4 regions of the Noviherbaspirillum saxi genome follow, and region 4 is predicted to be linked to each of the others. Evidence: predicted binding sites of a transcription regulator. Region 4 holds the regulator's gene; each other region holds the start of a gene.
What was found. The regulator FNR, encoded in region 4, switches genes on or off when oxygen is low (the NO sensors DNR and NnrR bind a similar motif). The targets are predictions, from matches to a motif close to TTGATNNNNATCAA.
Positions count from the first base shown of each region.

Region 1: the regulator FNR is predicted to act here: its motif matches at 2,646-2,659, upstream of D3871_RS13625 (CsgE family curli-type amyloid fiber assembly protein).
Region 2: the regulator FNR is predicted to act here: its motif matches at 2,812-2,825, upstream of D3871_RS12385 (universal stress protein).
Region 3: the regulator FNR is predicted to act here: its motif matches at 2,188-2,201, upstream of D3871_RS23075 (PHA/PHB synthase family protein).

Region 1 covers NZ_QYUO01000001.1:2,884,662-2,889,438, reverse strand. Annotated here, with positions in the region: gene D3871_RS13640 (PhoH family protein) at 1-694, opposite strand, end outside; gene miaB (tRNA (N6-isopentenyl adenosine(37)-C2)-methylthiotransferase MiaB) at 720-2,060, opposite strand; gene D3871_RS13630 (hypothetical protein) at 2,067-2,402, opposite strand; gene D3871_RS13625 (CsgE family curli-type amyloid fiber assembly protein) at 2,728-3,174, shown strand; gene D3871_RS13620 (curli assembly protein CsgF) at 3,192-3,641, shown strand; gene D3871_RS13615 (CsgG/HfaB family protein) at 3,638-4,564, shown strand; gene D3871_RS13610 (hypothetical protein) at 4,604-4,777, shown strand, end outside.
Region 2 covers NZ_QYUO01000001.1:2,631,553-2,636,329, forward strand. Annotated here, with positions in the region: gene D3871_RS12375 (bifunctional diguanylate cyclase/phosphodiesterase) at 1-1,784, shown strand, start outside; gene D3871_RS12380 (Mut7-C RNAse domain-containing protein) at 1,851-2,609, opposite strand; gene D3871_RS12385 (universal stress protein) at 2,933-3,769, shown strand; gene D3871_RS31340 (methyl-accepting chemotaxis protein) at 3,777-4,777, opposite strand, start outside.
Region 3 covers NZ_QYUO01000002.1:1,631,591-1,636,367, reverse strand. Annotated here, with positions in the region: gene D3871_RS23080 (AMP-binding protein) at 1-226, shown strand, start outside; gene D3871_RS23075 (PHA/PHB synthase family protein) at 340-2,130, opposite strand; gene D3871_RS23070 (universal stress protein) at 2,324-3,175, opposite strand; gene D3871_RS23065 (acyl-CoA dehydrogenase family protein) at 3,346-4,482, opposite strand; gene D3871_RS23060 (acyl-CoA dehydrogenase family protein) at 4,491-4,777, opposite strand, start outside.
Region 4 covers NZ_QYUO01000002.1:1,502,691-1,507,467, forward strand. Annotated here, with positions in the region: gene D3871_RS22510 (thiamine pyrophosphate-dependent dehydrogenase E1 component subunit alpha) at 1-426, shown strand, start outside; gene D3871_RS22515 (alpha-ketoacid dehydrogenase subunit beta) at 438-1,436, shown strand; gene D3871_RS22520 (heme-copper oxidase family protein) at 1,474-1,881, shown strand; gene fnr (fumarate/nitrate reduction transcriptional regulator Fnr) at 2,159-2,866, shown strand; gene D3871_RS22530 (hypothetical protein) at 2,887-3,126, opposite strand; gene D3871_RS22535 (FixH family protein) at 3,260-3,787, opposite strand; gene ccoG (cytochrome c oxidase accessory protein CcoG) at 3,809-4,777, opposite strand, start outside.

The sequences.
Region 1 (4,777 bases), on a different contig from region 4:
TATAGGCCAGCGGCGCAATTTCGATGACTTGCTTCTCGAACATTTTTTGCGTCTTGTCGAAGCCCAGCAAGTCGTAGAGCGCGTCATATAACGGACGCAGATAGGGGTCGACTTTCTGCGTCAGGTCTCCCGGCAAAAAACCGAGACGCTCGCCGGCTTCGACCGCCGGGCGCGTCAGCACGATGCGCTTGACCGCATCGCGTTCCAGCGCATCGACCGCGCAGGCCACCGCGAGGTAAGTCTTGCCGGTGCCGGCAGGGCCGACGCCGATGGTAACGTCGTGCTCCAGAATTGCCTTCAGGTACTGATTCTGATGCGGTGTGCGGCCACGCAAGTCACTGCGTCGCGTTTTGAGGGCGGGCGCGATATGCTCGGCATCGTCCGCCTCGGCTTCTTCGGTCTTGGCTTCGTCTTCCTGAGTACCCGCCCTTTGCTCTACCAGAGCGAGCTGTACGTCTTCGACGGAAATCACCTTGTCTGCGATTTGGTAAAAGTTTTCCAGCAGTTCTACCGCACGCAATGCATTGGCGCCGCTGATGATGAATTTTTCGCCGCGCCGGAAAATGGTGACGTCGAGCGCAGCTGAAATTTGCCGAAGGTTTTCATCCATTGGGCCGCACAGATGCGCAAGACGCTTGTTGTCTAGCGGCTCCGGAATGAAATGTTGTGGTTGGGCAGGAATTTTTGGTTTCAAAGTGAATTGTTCGTTTCGCTGAGATTCATTGTTTGATGACTAGTTCGCCACGCAATGAATAGGGGAAGGCTTGCACGATAGTGACATCAACCAGTTGTCCGACCAGGCGCTCGGGATGCGGACCGGCCGAAAAATTGACGACGCGGTTGTTCTCGGTGCGGCCCTGCAGTTCCTGCGGATCCTTTTTCGACGGACCTTCGACCAGGATGCGCTGTACGCTGCCGACCATGTCCTGGCTGATGCGTCGTGCATTGGCTTCTATCGTTGCCTGCAAGTGCTGCAAGCGTTTCAGCTTGACTTCATAAGGCGTGTCGTCGGCCAGATTGGCGGCCGGCGTGCCGGGACGGGGGCTGAAAACAAAGCTGAAGCTAGTGTCATAGCCGATGTCATTGATGAGCTTCATCAACGCGTCGAAGTCGGCCTCGGTCTCGCCGGGAAAGCCGACAATGAAATCGCTGGAAACCGAAATGTTGGGACGCACTTCGCGCAAGCGGCGAATGACCGATTTGTATTCCAGCACGGTGTAGCCGCGCTTCATTGCCATCAGCACGCGATCCGAACCATGCTGCGCCGGCAGGTACAGGTGATCGACCAGTTTGGGTACCTTGGCATAGGTATCGATCAGGCGCTGCGTGAATTCCTTCGGATGGCTGGTGACGAAGCGGATGCGTTCGATGCCCGGAATTTCCGCGACATATTCGATCAGCAAGGCAAAGTCGGCGATTTCGCCGTCGGCCATCGTGCCGCGATAAGCATTGACGTTCTGCCCCAGCAGGGTAATTTCCTTGACGCCCTGGGCGGCCAATCCCGCCACTTCGGCCAGCACATCCTCGAAGCGCCGTGAGACTTCTTCGCCGCGGGTATAAGGCACCACGCAATAGCTGCAATACTTGCTGCAGCCTTCCATGATCGACACGAATGCGGTCGCGCCCTCGACCCGGGCGGGCGGCAGATGGTCGAACTTTTCTATTTCGGGAAAACTGATGTCGACCTGCGAACGGCCGGTCGCGCGGCGCTGATTGATCAGCTCCGGCAAGCGGTGCAGGGTTTGCGGTCCGAACACGACATCGACGTAAGGTGCACGCTTGACGATCGCTTCGCCTTCCTGCGATGCGACGCAGCCGCCGACCCCGATCACCAGGTCCGGCTTGGTCAGCTTGAGCTCGCGCAGACGACCCAGGTCCGAGAACACTTTTTCCTGCGCCTTTTCGCGCACCGAGCAAGTGTTGAGAAGGATGACGTCGGCTTCTTCCGGCGTTTCGGCCTTGACGAGTCCTTCGGCGGCGTTCAGCACATCTGCCATCTTGTCCGAGTCGTACTCGTTCATCTGGCAGCCAAAGGTTTTGATAAAGACTTTTTTGGACATGGTGTTTTACTGCTTGCGACTTGTTTGTTTAACGATCGATTCGCTCGCCTCATGGGCATCGAGAATCCAGACTCGGTCGATATGGGCGTTGGCATCTTCGGTGTAGTTGACGATCAGATCGCTGCCGCGCAGCGAGGCTGGCATCTGCACCAGATTGTCTTCATTCCATATGCGCGCGCCCGGCGCCAGCTGTCTTTGTTGACCTTCCATCACGATCGCCGGATACGGTGCAGGCGTCATCTTGCCGCGCTTGGCGTGGGGCGGAAATGGACGCTCCACCGCAACGGCTGGCATGGCGATGGACGCGAAAAAAAGTAAAAGGAAGAGGGGGCGCTGCCACATCTCAAACCCCATATGGTAAAGAAGCCGCCGTATCTGGCAAAAGGAATCGGTTGGCTGCGCAACCGGGTGTCCGTCTCGCGTCTGCAGAGGATATTTTGCAGCTGAATTCTACAAAAGCACTGCAGACAAGCGCCCGCATTATATCACCGGGGTGCCCCCCACCTTCTCCCGTCACGCCCTCGGTGCTGTTCCGAAAGCACGGTAATAACCCCCGCCGATGTTACAAAATAGTCAATTAATTTATTGACAATTATTAATTTTGCCATCAACATCGCCCTCCTTTGGTTGCCTAAAAGACAATTGATTTTATGGCAAGGAAATGCGAATGAAGGCTGGTGCATTGATGGTGTGGGTATTCGCTACTGCCGCGCTGGCGGCTTACGGCGTTCCCGTTATCGCTGCTGCTGCGACGAATGTCTCGATCGCCGCAAAAGCCGATTCGCACGACTCCTTTGGCGGTGTCGTCGTCAATCAGGCAGTCACGGTCGCCGGACAAGAGTTTTTTCAGTATTTCGTCGCTAACTGGCGCGATCGTGACTTGAGTGAGCGATACGCGATTTCAATCACCGAGCGGCCATCGGCGCGCTGGGGCAGTCAGGTCTGGATCGAATTCCGGCAGCGCCGGATTTTCCAGGCCCCACTGCCGACGGCCAGAGCCGGGATCAAAGCCTTGAGCGAACAGGCAACGGAAGCGGTTTATCAGATGGTCGCGGACACGGAAGTGGAGCGCCTGTTATTTCGGGAACCCGATCTGGGTCCGGACGAACTTTGACGACTTGGATGATACGCATGGAAAGCATGAAGCGGCTCTGTCACCTATTTCATCTTGCTGTCTTGTTAGCGGCCAGCCTGTGGCTGCAATCCGCCGGTGCATCCGAACTGGTCTACACGCCGGTCAATCCTGCATTTGGCGGCAACGTACTGAACGGTTCGGTCCTGCTGAATGCGGCACAGGCGCAAAACAAGACCAAGGATCCGGACGCCCCGCTACCCGGCAAGACCAATCAGCAATCCTCGCTGCAGCAGTTCAACGACATCCTCGAACGTTCCGTGCTGAGTCGCCTTGCTTCGGCCGCCACCTCGGGAATCATGGGCGCAAACGGGCAACTTGTGCCCGGTACCGTCAGTACAGGAAATTTCTCCATCCAGATTTCCGACCTTGGCGGTGGCTTGCTGCAGGTAACCACCACCGATAAGGTGACCGGTGCCTCGACTTCGTTCCAGGTGGGGCAGCCATGAGTCTTGATTCATTGAGCCATGTTGCGGTCACGTGGGCTCGCATGGTTTCGCTATTTCTGCTGGTGGCCTTTCTTTCCGGCTGCGCATCGATGCAAGCGCCGTCCAATGCCGTCGCGAACGCTAAGCTTACGCCCCCGACACGCGTGACGCGCGACCTGCTTCGCTTGCCCGAGCCTAAAGGGAAAGTCGTCGCGGCGGTGTATGGCTTTCGTGATCAGACGGGGCAGTACAAGCCCGCTCCCGACAGTTCATTCTCGACCACCGTCACGCAAGGTGCGGCATCGATGCTGGTCAAGGCGTTGAAGGATTCCGGCTGGTTTACGCCGGTCGAGCGGGAAAATCTGCAGAACCTGCTTACTGAAAGGAAGATCGTTCGGGCGCTTGAAACTCCGCAGGACAAAAATCCGACAATCAACCTGCCGGCGCTGGTGCCGGCGACGATACTGATCGAGGGCGGCATTGTCGCCTACGAAACCAATGTGCGAACCGGCGGCGCCGGTGCACGCTACCTTGGCGTCGGCGCCAAGACGCAATACCGGGTCGATCAGGTCACCGTCACTCTCAGGACCGTCGACATTCGCAGCGGGCAAATCCTCAACAGCGTTTCAACAACCAAGACCATCTATTCGTACGAACTCTCGACCGGTGTTTTCCGCTTCGTCAACTTCAAGGAGCTGCTTGAGCTGGAAGCCGGCTACACCCGCAACGAGCCGTCGCAGCTGTGCGTGAAGGAAGCGATTGAAGCCGGGGTCGCGCATCTGATCGTGCAAGGTTTACAGGACAAGGTTTGGGCCTTGAAGAACGACGCTGACTGGCGTTCGCCCGTGCTGCAGGCCTATCTGAAGGAAAGCAGCGAATACCTCAGCCAGCTCGAGGATGCTCCCGCTGTCGAAGCGGAGCCCGAGCGCATGGTCGGCAACTAGGCTTGCGAATTTCGTCCATTTCATGAAAGGCAAAAGATCGTGACCGCCATCTTTCATCGCGTCTATACATCTGCAGCCGCATTTCTCGCCCTGCGGTGGATAAGGCTTGCGATCGTCCTGCCAATCGCCGCCCCGGGATTCGCCAGCGACATGGCGGTTCGGTCAGAGCTCGGGCCGGCCGAATTCAGCGCGGTGGGCATGCACGCCCACCTG
Region 2 (4,777 bases), on a different contig from region 4:
TGGCCGCCCATATACGGTCTATCCTTGCGCCGGATGGAAAACTGCTGAGACTGTTGGGTACGGCGCAAGACATCACCGACGCCAAGGCTGCGGAACAATCGCTGCGCGAAGCGGAGGAGCGTTACCGTACCGTCGTGGAATTGTCACCCGATGCCATCCTGGCACAGCAGGACGGCACGCTGGTGCTTGCCAATCGCGCCGCAATCACGCTGGTTGGCGCCACGCGCATCGACGACATCGTCGGACATTCGCTGTTTCGCTTTATCGAACCGCAATTTCATGAACTGGTACGCGAACGGACACGATTGCTGGAACAAGGCGACGTGCTTCCCGCGCTGGAAAACACCGTTGTCCGGCTCGACGGCACAAAAGTCGATGTCGAGATCTGTTCTTCCGCCTTCATGCATCTCGGAAAATTCGCATCGATGTATGTCATTCGCGACATCACCGACCGCAAGCGCACCCAGGAACAGATGGCTTATCTCGCGCATTACGACTCGCTCACGGGTTTGCCGAACCGCGTGCTGTTTTACCAGCGGCTGGAGCATGCGCTGACCATCGCAGAGCGGCCCGGGCGCTCGCTGGAAGTGCTGTTCCTGGACCTGGACCGGTTCAAGATGATCAACGATACGCTGGGGCATGCCGTCGGCGACTTGGTGTTGAGGGAAGCCGCGCAACGATTGCAGGGCACCTTGCGTGAATCCGACACGGTCGCACGCCTGGGCGGCGATGAATTCGTCGTCCTGGTCGAAAACATCGACGAGCCGCATCGCGGCGGCATCATTGCCGAAAAAGTCCTTGCCGCATTCCGCCGGCCGTTCGACGGCGGGCGGGAACCCTTGCGCATCAGCACCAGCATCGGCATCAGCAGCTTTCCGACCGATGGCAGCAATGCCGATACCCTGATCAAGCATGCAGACAAGGCGATGTACCGTGCCAAGGAAGTCGGCCGCAACAGCTACCGCTATTATTCGCCCGCGATGAACCGGGATGCACAGGAAAGACTGGCACTGGAGTCTGCTCTCAGCGGCGCGATTGAAAACCATCAGCTCTCCATCCATTATCAGCCCAAGGTCGATATCCTGAGCAACCGCATCAGCGGTATGGAAGCCTTGTTGCGCTGGCGGCATCCCACCTTGGGTGACGTGCCGCCGCAGCGCTTCATTCCGCTGGCTGAAGATACCGGCCTGATTCATTCAATCGGTTATTGGGCGATGCGCACGGCCTGCGCCCAGAACCGCGCATGGCAGGTATCCGGTTCTGCACGTCTGAAGGTAGCCGTCAATCTGTCCGTGCGGCAATTGGTCGATGACAGGCTGATCGATAATATTTCGGCCATCCTGGAAGAGACCGGGCTGGAAGCGTGCTATCTCGAACTGGAAATTACCGAGACCGCCGTGATGGCCGAGCCCGACAAGGCTGTCCAAGTGCTAAAGAACTTGCAACAACTGGGCGTCAGCGTCGCGATCGACGACTTCGGCGCCGGCTATTCTTCACTCTCGTATCTCAAGCAGTTTCCAATACGCGCAGTCAAGATCGATCAGTCGTTTGTGCAGGCATTACCATCGAGCCACAGCGATTCGGCCATTACCAAGGCCATCATCAGCCTTGCACATAGCATGGAATGCAGCGTCATCGCAGAAGGCACGGAAACGCGGCAACAGTTCGAGTTTCTGCGCGAGCATGCCTGTGACAGCGTGCAGGGCTTCTATTTCAGCGAACCCATGCCGGCGGATAAGTTTGGCAAACTGCTGCGATCGGAAGAAAATCTGCGGCTGCATTAATCGCGATTCGGCAAAGGCAATCACTGCATCCTGCTTTGCCCACGCAGACACACGACAGCATCGGATTTATCTGTCCGCCACGCCGGCACTGCCCAGCATTTCCGCCACACGCTGACGCATGCGTACCACATGCGAGCCTTCCCAATACACGTGCGCGCAGCCCTGGCATTCATAGAACCGGTCGTACACCAGCCTGCTATGCAGCGGTACGCGATGCTCGACATCCCTTTTCGCGACGGTTTGCAAAATGCCATTGCAGTTCAGGCAGCGGCTGAAAGCCTGTGCAGAGCGCGCAAGATCGAAGCGGACGAGCACTTCCGACAATTGCTCGTCGCCATTGATGGCATGAAGGTAACAGCCATACACGATTTCCTTGCGAATCAACAGGTCGCGGTCGCGTGTCAGCACAATCCGTCCGTCATCCGCCGCGATGCGGGCCACCTCGGCATCGCTATAGTCGTTGCGGTACAGGACATCGAACCCCAGCATGCGCAGATTGCGCGCGAGCTGTCCGAGATGCGCATCGGCGATAAAGCGGTTGATGCCGGATTGTCGCGGCCGCAGTCGAACCAGCGGTGATATGTCTATCTCGTTGAAACAGGGATAGACACTGATCAATTCGCCGTCATCGACGCGGTATGAAAAATCGACGGATACGCCATCCACAAGAATCAGTTCGACCTCGGTATGCGGCACCCCCAGCGCCTCGATCATGTGTTTGACGCTAGCGTCGCGTGAACATGGATGGCTGCAAAGACGTTGCCTTTGCGATGGCACAAGAAAATTGTTCAGTTCTGCGTAGAAACGGAACGAGGCAGTGGTCACGACTAGCCACCGACCGATGAGGATGCCTGCAAATTGCAGGGCAGCATGGAAAGCAGCATGTTGATGGTATGCCGGCGGTGCATCACGGCTCCGAGTCTTTAAATGCCCAATTTTTTATTCTATGGCGCGGACGGACAGAATCAAGCAATTGTTGCATCGTGCTGCATGCCGCCGCATACGCTGCCCCTTTGAAACCACAACTTTGATGCTCGTCAAAGTGGAGATCATCGAAAGCGGTCATTGGAAAATTGCCCTGTCTAACTAGCGCATCACTTGGCAACAGGACATAAGACCGCAAGGGCAAAATGTCCGGAGAGATCATCATGTCATACAAGACCATACTCGTGCATGTGGACGAGTCAATACGTGCAGGCGAACGCATCAAGCTGGCGGCGGCAGTCGCAATGACGGAAAAAGCCCACTTGATCGGGACCGCAATGACAGGCGCGTCGCGCTATCTGGTACAGGCACGCATGCTGACGGAGCTCGATCCCAATCTGCGCACCCACCTGGACTTTCTGCGGCAACGCGCACGGCGCGGACTGGAAGACTTCGATGTCACGGCGCGCAAGCTCGGTCTGGACTCTTTCGAAAAACGCCTGGTGGATGACGAAGCCGGCGCTGGTATTTGCCTGCAGGCACGCTATGCTGATCTCGTCGTGATCGGGCAAAACGATCCAAATGAAATCTCACCGGTAGTCATGCCCGATTTTGCGCAGTATGTCGTGCTCAATTGCGCGCGGCCGGTGTTGCTGGTCCCGCACACGGGCCGATTCGACAATATCGGCAATCAGGTGCTGATCGCGTGGGATGCAAGCATGGAGGCCGCGCGCGCGGTCACTAGCGCGCTCCCTCTGCTGCAGCGTGCTCAGCAGGTCGATGTCGTCATCTTCAATGCTCGTGCTTCCGGATCGCCCGGCATGCCGCCCGGAACCGAGATCGTGCATTATCTGCGCCGCCATGAGATCAGGGCCGAACTGCTGCAGCGCCGTGCCGACGGTCCGGTCGGCGAAGCCGTCTGTGCGCTTGCTTCGGATACCGGGGCAGACCTGATCATCATGGGCGGATATGGCCACGCGCGTTTTCGCGAGCTGGTGCTTGGCGAAGTAACGCGCACCCTGCTGGCGTCCGCGACGATACCGGTGCTGATGTCGCACTGATGGCGTGTCAATGGCCGCAGAATTCTTCCCGATCGCTATTGCCCGCATGCGCCGGGCAGGCTGGCGGCATCAGACGAATGGCTTCACCGCCCGCGCGCGCAACGGTGTCGGTACCCGACAAGGTGAATAAGCTGACCACTTGTGACAGGCTGACCGCCTGGTCCTGCAAGGACGCTGCGGCGGCGGCCGCTTCTTCCACCAGGGCTGCATTCTGCTGCGTGACTTCATCCATCTGCGCAATGGCCTGATTGACCTGTTCGAGACCATCGGTCTGTTCCTTGCTCGCAGTGGATATCTCTCCCATGATATCGGTCACGCGACGCACGCTCGCGACGATATCGTGCATGGTCGCCCCCGCTTCATCGACCAGCTTGGCGCCGATATCGACTTTTTCCACCGAGTCGTCAATCAAGGCCTTGATTTGGCCTGCTGCGGCGGCAGAGCGTTGCGCGAGATGACGCACTTCCGTCGCGACCACGGCAAATCCCTTGCCCTGCTCTCCTGCACGCGCCGCCTCCACCGCAGCGTTGAGCGCGAGGATATTGGTCTGGAACGCGATGCTGTCGATCACGTCGATAATATCCACGATCTTGCGTGCCGATTCATTGATCGATCCCATCGTATCGACCACTTGCGACACCACGGCGCCACCCTTGACCGCCACCTGCGAAGCCGATACCGCAAGGCGATTCGCCTGTTGCGCGCTGTCCGCGTTTTGCCTGACAGTGGCAGTCAGTTCCTCCATCGATGACGCGGTCCGCTCCAGCGAACCCGCCTGCGCTTCGGTACGCGCCGACAGGTCAAGGTTGCCCGACGCGATCTGGCTCGACGCCGTAGCGATGGCTTCCGTGCCTGCCCTTACCTTGCTCACGATGCGCACCAGACTTTGATTCATTTCCTTCAATGCGTGCAACAGCTGCCCGGTTTCATCCGATGAGTCGACGACGATTTCCTTGGTCAGATCGCCGGAAGCTACGCGCCTGGCGACGTCGACCGCATCGGCCAGCG
Region 3 (4,777 bases), 130 kb from region 4:
CAGACAGGCAGCGGTGATCGGCATTCCCGATCCGAACAAGGGAGAGGTGATCAAGGCTGTCATTGTGCGCAAGCCGGAAGCGTCAGCGACAACGGTGGAAGACATCATTGCCTGGAGCCGTGAACAGATGTCGGCATACAAAGTGCCGAAAACTGTCGAGTTTCGCGAAGAGTTGCCTGCGACAGGGACGGGTAAGGTGCTGCGCAGGTTGTTGAAGGATGGATAAGAGGCCATCGGGATAATTAGTGATTCACTTGGCCTCGCCGGCGTCGAGGGTGGATGGATCCTCGACTACTTCTGTCCGGGACGGCTGGTATCGTTGATGCAGTGGCGCGGTCATCAGGATTGGAGTACATAGGTCCCCGGCGCGTCGCACAGCGCCTTACCCATGCGGGGCGGCATGACCAGGTCCCCCGATCGCGCGGCCATCCAGTTTTCCCATTCCGGCCACCACGAATCCTCGTTGGACGGCGTGTTCGCATGCCAGATCTCCGGGTCGATATATGGCGCGTGATGCGCGCTGGTGCCGACCTGATAGCGGCGGTTGGGGTGTCCGGGCGGCGATACCACGCCGGCATTGTGCCCGCCGCTGGTCAGCAGGAAAGTGACGTCGGTATCGGTCAGCAGATGGATCTTGTACGCCGATCGCCAGGGTGCGACGTGATCGGTCAGCGTACCGACCGAAAAGATCGGCACTCGGATGTCGGTCAGTGCGATCGGCTGTCCGCTGACTTCATAACGGCCTTCAGCCAGCTTGTTTTCCAGGAAAAGATCGCGCAGATACTCGGTATGCATGCGATAGGGCATGCGTGTGGTATCGGTATTCCATGCCATCAGGTCGTTCACCGTTTCGGTCCGGCCGAGCAGGTACTGGTTCAGGCGTCGCGACCAGATCAGGTCATTGGACCGAAGAATGTGGAAGGCACCCGCCATCTGCTTACTGTCGAGGTAGCCTTTCTCCCACATGATCGATTCCAGCAGCGCGACCTGGCTTTCGTCGATGAACAGCGAAAGCTCGCCCGGCTCCTTGAAATCGACCTGCGAGGCAAACAGCGTCATGTTTGCGAGCCGCTGATCGCCATCGCGGGCCATCGTGGCCGCAGCAATCGACAGCAGCGTACCGCCAAGGCAGTAGCCGACCGCGCTGACGCGGGGCGCACCGGTGATGCTGCAGATCGCATTGACGGCGGCCATGACGCCGAGTTCGCGGTAGTCGTTCATGGAAAAGTCCCGGTCGTTCGCATGCGGGTTCTTCCATGAAATCATGAATACGGTGTAACCCTTGCCAACCAGATAGCGCACCAGCGAGTTATGCGGCGACAGGTCGAGGATGTAGTACTTCATGATCCATGCCGGTATGAACAGCACGGGAACCGCATGTACGGTCGGCGTGGTCGGCGTGTACTGGATCAGTTCAATGAGCCGGTTGCGGAACACCACGTTGCCCGGCGTAACCGCGAGCGTTTCTCCGACCTTGTATGGCTGCTCGGATGGTTTTCCGGTGATCTCTTCCTTCCAGTCGTTGATGGCATTGACGGCGCCGCGCCAGAAATTGAGGCCGCCGCTGCGTATGGTTTCATGCAGCACCACGGGATTGGTGATGGGAAAGTTGGATGGCGACAGCATGTCTAGCAGTTGCCGTGCGCCAAATGTAACTACATCTTCATGGTGACGCGACACGCCGCTGATATCCGTCGTGGCACGGTGCCACCATTGCTGCGTCATCAGAAACCCCTGATACGCAACATTGAACGGCCATTGTTGCCAAGTCGGATCGATAAAACGCTTGTCCTGAGGCAGCGGCCTGACGCCGGTGTCGTGCGCTTGACCGGCATGGCGCGCCAGATCCCAGCCGTATTCATTCCAGCGTCCGAGCTTGTTCCAGGCATCCAGCAGCAATTCTTCCTGCTTGGCAGGAGACAGATGCAAATGAATGATCCAGTCGACATAGGCCATCCAGATTGCGGCCGGCGAAATGCCGCCGGTGAATCGGCCTATCCCCGCCTGCAATACGCGGTCAAGATTCTTTCCGGCGTCCTCATGCCGTGGATGCGGGGAAGCTGGGATGCCGAGCCATCCACTGGCAAGTCTTTCCGGCGCCATCGACGCCGACTGTGTGGGATTGTCCATTGCATGCTTTTCGGAAGGAGAATGAACAAAGAATAGGCATGGGCTTGCCGGAAAAAACTGATCTGGATCAAGTGTGCCCGGAACTATCGAAATTAAGCGGTCGCTTTGACTGCCTTAATGAAAAGGAAGATGCATGCAGGCACCGCAAAAGTGGCTAGCCGCTATCGAGGATGTCGGCGTGGGGGGGGATTCTTCAGTGCGACATCAGCACCGGGACCGTCATCGACTTGAGCATGGTGCGCGTCGTCCCGCCCAGCAAAATTTCGCTGAAGCGGGAATGACCATAACCGCCCATTACAATCATGTCGACATCGACATCGGCCGCGAGCGATAGTAAGGCATTGCCGATATCGTCCTTCGTCGTTTCACGGGTGACCTCGACCTTGACGTCATGCCGCGCGAGAAAGAGCGCGATGTCATCGCCGGGCTGATCGCCATGCGTTTCGTCGTCGGGCTCTTGATCGAAAACCGCAATGTACACAATGTCGGCCTGCTGCAGTAGCGGAAGCGCATCGTTGACCGCGCGGGTGGCCGCCACGCTGCCGTCCCAGGCAATCATTATCTTGCGTCCCACGGTATTGAACTGTCCGGCAAAGGGAACAATCAGAACCGGCCTGCCGGAATTCATGACGACATACTCGGGAAAGTTCGGCAGTATCAGGGACGACCTGCCGTCCGGATCGAACTGACCGATCACCGTAAGGTCGCTGTAGCGTGCGCGCAGACTGATACCCATGTTGGGGGCATCATCGATCAGCGGCGATTCGTACGAGCGTACCTGAGCGTTGCGGGCGATGCGTTCAAAATTCTGCAAGCCCTCGCGAGCCCGTTCGCGCAGCAGATCCAGATGCACCATCAGATGGTCTGTAAGGTGAGGGTCTGCTTGGGTAAGGGCTCCGGATTGGTAAGCATACCGAGATATCCCAGTCATTGCGGCGCCAATCAGGTGGGCATTCTGCCGGGCCGCAATGCTTGCCGCGAGTTCCATGCGCTGCTCGGCCCGGCGTGATTTGTCGACATGCACGAGAATGGTTTTGTAAGCCATTTGAATGTCCTTTCAAGGATAAGCCGGCGTGCCGGTGGCGCGAAATCGGGCAGGGCACCGGTGCCATACAGGGGCCGTGGCAGCTGCGGTCTCCCGGTCTTGTTGTTGTGGTTCCTTGCAAGTTACCCATGCGGAAAAGGAAGGCATGAAATGCCTTCCCCAAGTACTCATCAGGCCAGTTGCGCCGCGTACTGTTCGAGATGCTGGTCCGTGCTGCCGAACTGCAGTTCGATGGCCATCAACCGCTTGAAGTAATGGCTGACATCGAGTTCATCGGTGACACCCATGCCGCCATGCAGTTGCACCGCCTGCTGGCCGACGAACCGGCACGCCTGTCCGATCACGACCTTGGCCGCCGACATCGCGCGCGCACGTGTGGCTGCATCGGTGTCGGTGCAACGCACCGCCGCCAGGTAACTCATGGAGCGCGCCTGTTCGATATGCAGCACCATGTCAGCCATTCTGTGCTGCAGGGCCTGGAACTTGCCGATGGGCTGGCCGAACTGCTTGCGGTTGCGTGCGTATTCGACTGTCGCCGCCAGCAGCTTGTCGAGTGCGCCGACCGCTTCGGCGCAGACGGCCGCCAGGCCGAAGTCCAATACCTCGGCAATCTTTGCTTCGCTATCCGCACCGCCGTCAAGCAGGGCGGTGGCGGGAACGAATACCTGATTGAGCCGCACATCGCTGGCACGCACGCCGTCGACAGTGTTGTAGGTGGTCTTGTCGAGACCGGGCGCATCGACAGGGACGCAGAAGACCGCGAGCGGACCGGTTTCATCGGCCTTGCCGATGCGGGCCGTGATCAGCAGCATATCGGCCGAACCGGCATGCGTGACGACGCACTTGTGGCCGGTCAGCAGATAGCCGTTGCCTACCGGCCAGGAACGCGTATCGATGGCAAGGCGGTCGAAACGTGTTTTGGGTTCATCGTGGGCAAGTACCACGATTTTTTCGCCGGCCGCCAATGCCGGCAGCCATTCCGCACGCTGCGCATCGTTGCCCAGCAGTGCCAGGGTTTTGGTAGCGAGTACCGCACAGGCGAGATAGGGTTCCAGCAGCAAGCCTTCGCCCACCGCATTCATCGCCAGCATATTGTCGATCGCGCTGCCGCCAAGGCCGCCGTCGGCTTCAGGCACATTCAACGACAGCAGGCCGATATCGGCCAGGCCTTGCCAGATCTCGCGGCTGAAACCGTCCGCCGATTTTTCCTTGATCTGGCGGCGCGCTTCGAATCCATAATCCTTGGCCACGAAACGTCGCGTGGTGTCGAGCAGCATCTGCTGTTCTTCGGTGAAGGTAAAGTCCATTTCTGCTCCTACAGGCCAAGGATCATCTGCGAGATGATGTTCTTTTGAATTTCATTCGAGCCGCCGTAGATCGACAGCTTGCGCATGTTCAGGTAGTTGGCCGCCAGCGGCGTCGCATAGAAGGGTCCGACTGCATCGCCCTGGTAACCGGCCGCCATCGCTTCCCGGCGCAGCGGCAAGGCATAGGTGCCGACCGCTTGCACCAGCGCTTCGGTGATCGCTTGCTGGATTTCCGTGCCCTTGATCTTGAGAATCGACGCTTCCGGACCCGGTGCGCGGCGTTCGGCTTCGGCCG
Region 4 (4,777 bases):
TATGTTCATCGCAAAGAAACCATGATCGGCGACCATGTGAGCGCATGGGCGAAAAACTATGGGATGGAAAGCCGCACGGTCGACGGCAACGATGTCGAAGCAGTGCATGCCGCAACCCGCGAAGCCATTGCACGCATTCATGAAACCGGCAAACCCTATCTGCTGGAAACCTATACCTACCGCCTGCGCGGCCATTTCGAACCGGACGATCAGGCGTATGTCGCTGCCGACGAACTTGCGCAATGGCGCGAGCGCGACCCGATCGCGCAAATGCAGCAAAAGCTGATCGCGCGCGGCGAAATCAGCCCCAGCGACATCGCGCAAATGGAAGCCCGGGTCGCCAAAACCATCGCGCAAGCCGCCGAGTTTGCACTCAACTCACCCTTCCCGGCCGCGTCAGAATTGACGACCGACGTTTACGCTTAAGGAGCCGCGCCATGTCCCAGATCACCGTCAACGAAGCGATTACCCAGGCGCTGGCCGAAGAAATGCGGCGCGATCCGCGCGTACTGATGTTCGGCGAAGGCGTCGCCACCAAACGCCAGGACCTGCTTGCCGAATTCGGCGGCCAACGCGTGCGCAACACGCCGCTGGCCGAAGGCATCATCGCCGGCACCGCAGCAGGCGCTGCCGCAACCGGACTGCGTCCCGTGGTCGATCTGCTGTTTGCGCCCTTTCTGTGCTTTGCCATGGATGAGATCGTCAACAGCGCAGGCAAGCTGCGTTACATCTCGGGCGGGCAGTTCGCATTTCCGATGGTCGTCATCGCGATGACCGGCAGCGGATGGACCGTGGGCGCGCAGCACAACCACAATCTCGAGGCCTGGTTCGTCCACAGTCCCGGCCTGAAAGTCGTCATGCCTTCGAATGCAGCCGATTTCAAAGGCCTGCTGAAGTCGGCGATCCGCGATGACAATCCGGTGCTGTTCTTCGTCGACATGGCGCTCGGCCATGTCCCCGGCGAGGTGCAGGATGACGAACAGTTGGTCCCGCTGGGGCGGGCGGCGATCGCACGCGAAGGCAAGGATGTCACCATCATCTCCTACGCGAAAATGGTCAATACCTGTCTGGAGGCAGCCGAACAGCTTGCGGAGCAAGGCATCTCGGCCGAAGTGATCGATCTGCGCTCGCTCAAGCCGCTGGATGAAGAAGCGATCCTGCGTTCGGCACGCAAGACCGGGCGGGTCCTGATCGTGCATGAAGCGAGCCGCATGTGCGGCGTGGGTGCCGAAGTCAGCGCGATCATTACCGAGCATGCCTTCGATGCCTTGAAAGCGCCCATCATCCGTCTGACCGGTCCGGATGCGCCCGCGCCGTCGAGTTATATGCTGGAGCAGGCTTTCATGCCGCAGCCGGATGCGGTCGTCGTCAGCGTCGCAAAGCTGATGGGCCCGATTGCGCTGCGCGGCCACGCTCGTGAAGCCGTCAATGCCTGATCACTTCATCTTTACCGTCATTACACAAGAGGATGCCATGCAAACCACTACCCCCGCCCTGCCCGCCTTTTCCCGTGTAGGAGTCATCTGGCTCAAGCTCGCCGTGGTCTACCTGATCATCGGCGTCGCAATGGGCATCATGATGGGCGCAAGCAAAAACTTCGCGCTGCGACCGGTCCACGCCCACGTCAATTTGCTCGGCTGGGCGACGATGGCGCTGGCTGGCCTGATTTACAGCGTGTTTCCGGATGCGGGTGAAAGCAAGCTGGCACGCGTTCACTTTTGGCTGGCCAATATCTCGCTTCCGGTCATGGCGGTTTCACTGTCTTTTGTCGTCACCGGCAGTCGCGGCCTGATACCGGTGCTGGCGATGTCGGAAATCGTCGCCGCGCTTGGCATTGTCGTTTTTGCAGTCAATATTTTCCTGAATCTGAAGACGCGCTGAATCGTCCTTTCAGCTTCCAGTTTTTGAGAATCGGCGGATAAGACAAGTTTGTAGATGCGATGCGGTGCCGGGAGGTCGGGAACCAGACGGCATGCGGATTTGCAGGGAATCGTCGCGATCCATATCGCAGATGGCACAGCGATTGCATTACCACTGCAAACGGCGGCGACGCCCTGCGGCCAGCAGGACTTCACCGCTCCAAGCAAACTCTGACAGGTCCGCCGACATGATTCCCATACTCGCCCAATCGCCCGCCCCCACATCGCACCGCCAGGAAATGAGCACCCGCTGCTCGGCCTGCAGCATGCATCAGATCTGCCTGCCGACGGGACTCAAGGAAGCGGACATGGACAGGCTGGACCAGATCATCGGCCGCCGCCGCAAGGTGCCGCGCGACACCCATCTGTACCGCGTCGGCGACCCATTCACCAAGCTGTATGCGATTCGCCTCGGTCACTTCAAGACACATCAGGTCAACCCGAACGGCGACCAGCAGGTGACCGGCTTCCAGATGGCCGGCGAATTGCTCGGCATGGATGCGATCAGTACCGAGCGCCACCATTGCGACGCGATTGCGCTGGAAGACAGCGAAGTCTGCGAGATTCCGTTTTCGCGGCTGGAAGGCCTGTTTGGCGAAATGCCGCCGCTGCTGCATCACTTTCACAGGATGATGAGCCAGGAAATCACGCGTGAACAAAGCGTCATGCTCCTGCTCGGCAACATGCGTGCGGAGCAGCGCTTTGCCGCTTTCCTAACCAATTTGTCGTCGCGTTACTCCGTACGCGGTTACTCGTCGACCAGCTTCCAGTTGCGGATGACGCGCGAGGAAATCGGCAACTACCTGGGTTTGACGATTGAAAGCATCAGTCGGCTGCTGTCGAAGTTCAAGAAGCGCGGATGGATCAAAGTCAGCAATCGCGACCTTGAACTATTGGAGCCAGGCATGCTGAAGGCGGTCGCCGCAGGAACGCAGACCTGTGCCTAAACATCCTGCGGATGCGGCGGTCAGAACGGCAATTTTCTGTCGTTCGGCACCGCATGCAGATAACAAGTCAGCATGCTCGCCAGCGAGCAAAACGCCCAGAAGCAGAAAAAGCCTATTGTGTAAACCGCAAGCGGCGGCACGTCGATATGCGTCCCGACCAATGCAAGATCATGCGGATCGAACAAGGAAAAGAAAAAGCCTTCCGCAATAATGGCCACCAGAAACGACGGCCATAACACCACCATGATCAATCTTGTCATTCCGGCATCCTCCGTCTTGCCCGCTGTCCTGCTGTTAAATCGGCACTGTCGATTTCCATTCCGGCTTTAGCAAAAAAGATGCGGGCTTCCCGAAAACGGGAATCCATTCGTAAAACCGGGAATGACGACAACCTCATCTGGACGTCTCCGCGGCAATCTGTATCGAACGCTGCTGCGGCCAGTTCCATGTCTGATGCAGCCGCCAGTCGCGCTGTTCGCTTTCGATCAACACTTGCCAGCGCGCCATGTCCAGCATCGCCAGACTCGCTTCGAATGTTCCGCCCCCGTCCGGCTGCACCAGCAGGCTGATGTCTTTTTCCGGCTGGGTCGAATGCACCAGCTTGATCGATAGCCGGCCGGATGCGGACTCGCCCAGCCCGAGCACGGAGCCCGACAGTTTGCCGGCCGCCGCGTCATAGCGCAGGGAGGCGTGCAAGCCCATGTCGGAGGCAATGCGGTCGCGCCGCAGATCCTGGTTGATGGCCTTGCCTTCCTTGTAATAGTCATCGACCACCAGCGCATCCTGCCGGGTAAAGGCGATCCAGGTGGTATGGATTCCCGCGATCACGACCAGCGCCGGTCCCAGCATCAATAGCCACGGCCAGCGATGGGTGTACCAGGGGCGCGCTTTCGCGGCGGATGTTGCGCGTGTCGTATTCATTTGCATTTCGATGCTCCTCGTTCAACGCGGTACGATAAATACCGCTTCTTCCTTCACCCGCAGATTTTCGTCGTCGATTGCCACGATCTCGAACGCGATCTTGTTCGCCCCCTTCTCGCCTTTTCCATGTCCGATGCGCACGCGCACCGGAACGCCGCGTGAATCGGTTGCCGCGAGTTCCACCTGGTCCGGACTCGCCAATGCGATCGAATCGATTCCGCTCACCGAAATACGAAAGCGATGCTGCCGTTCGTCGGTATTCATGATCTGCAGCCGGTACACGTTTTCGATCATGCCTTCTTCCACTTCGCGGCCCATTGCGCCACGGTCGCGAATCACATCCATTTTCAGCGGCGTGCGCATGAATAGCGAGCCGGCGCACAGCGCGACGATCACGAACAGGATTCCACTGTAAATCAGGATGCGCGGCCGAAATGCGCGCCGCCGGATTTCAGCCGCGCCCAATCCCTGAACCATCGCATTCTCCGTCGCATACCGGATCAGGCCGCGCGGCGTGCCGATCTTGTCCATCACCATGTCGCAGGCGTCGATGCAGGCGGCGCAACCGATGCAGTCGGCTTGCAGGCCGTCGCGAATATCGATCCCGGTCGGGCAGACCTGCACGCACATCGAGCAGTCGATGCAGGAACCGAACGCAGCGCCTGCAGCCTTCCGGGTGCGTGCTCCGCGCGGTTCGCCGCGTTGCGCGTCGTAGGTGACGGTCAGCGTATCGCGGTCGAACATCGAGCTTTGAAAGCGTGCATACGGGCACATGTACTTGCACACCTGCTCGCGCATCCAGCCGGCGTTGCCATAGGTGGCAAATGCGTAGAAAAGAATCCAGAACCATTCCCATGGACCGAACGTGACGGTCGCGACTTCGCGCAGCAGCGTATGCGTCGGCGTGAAGTAACCGACGAAGGTAAAGCCGGTCCACAACGCAACAGCTCCCCATGCCAGATGCTTGGATGACTTGCGCAACAGCTTGTC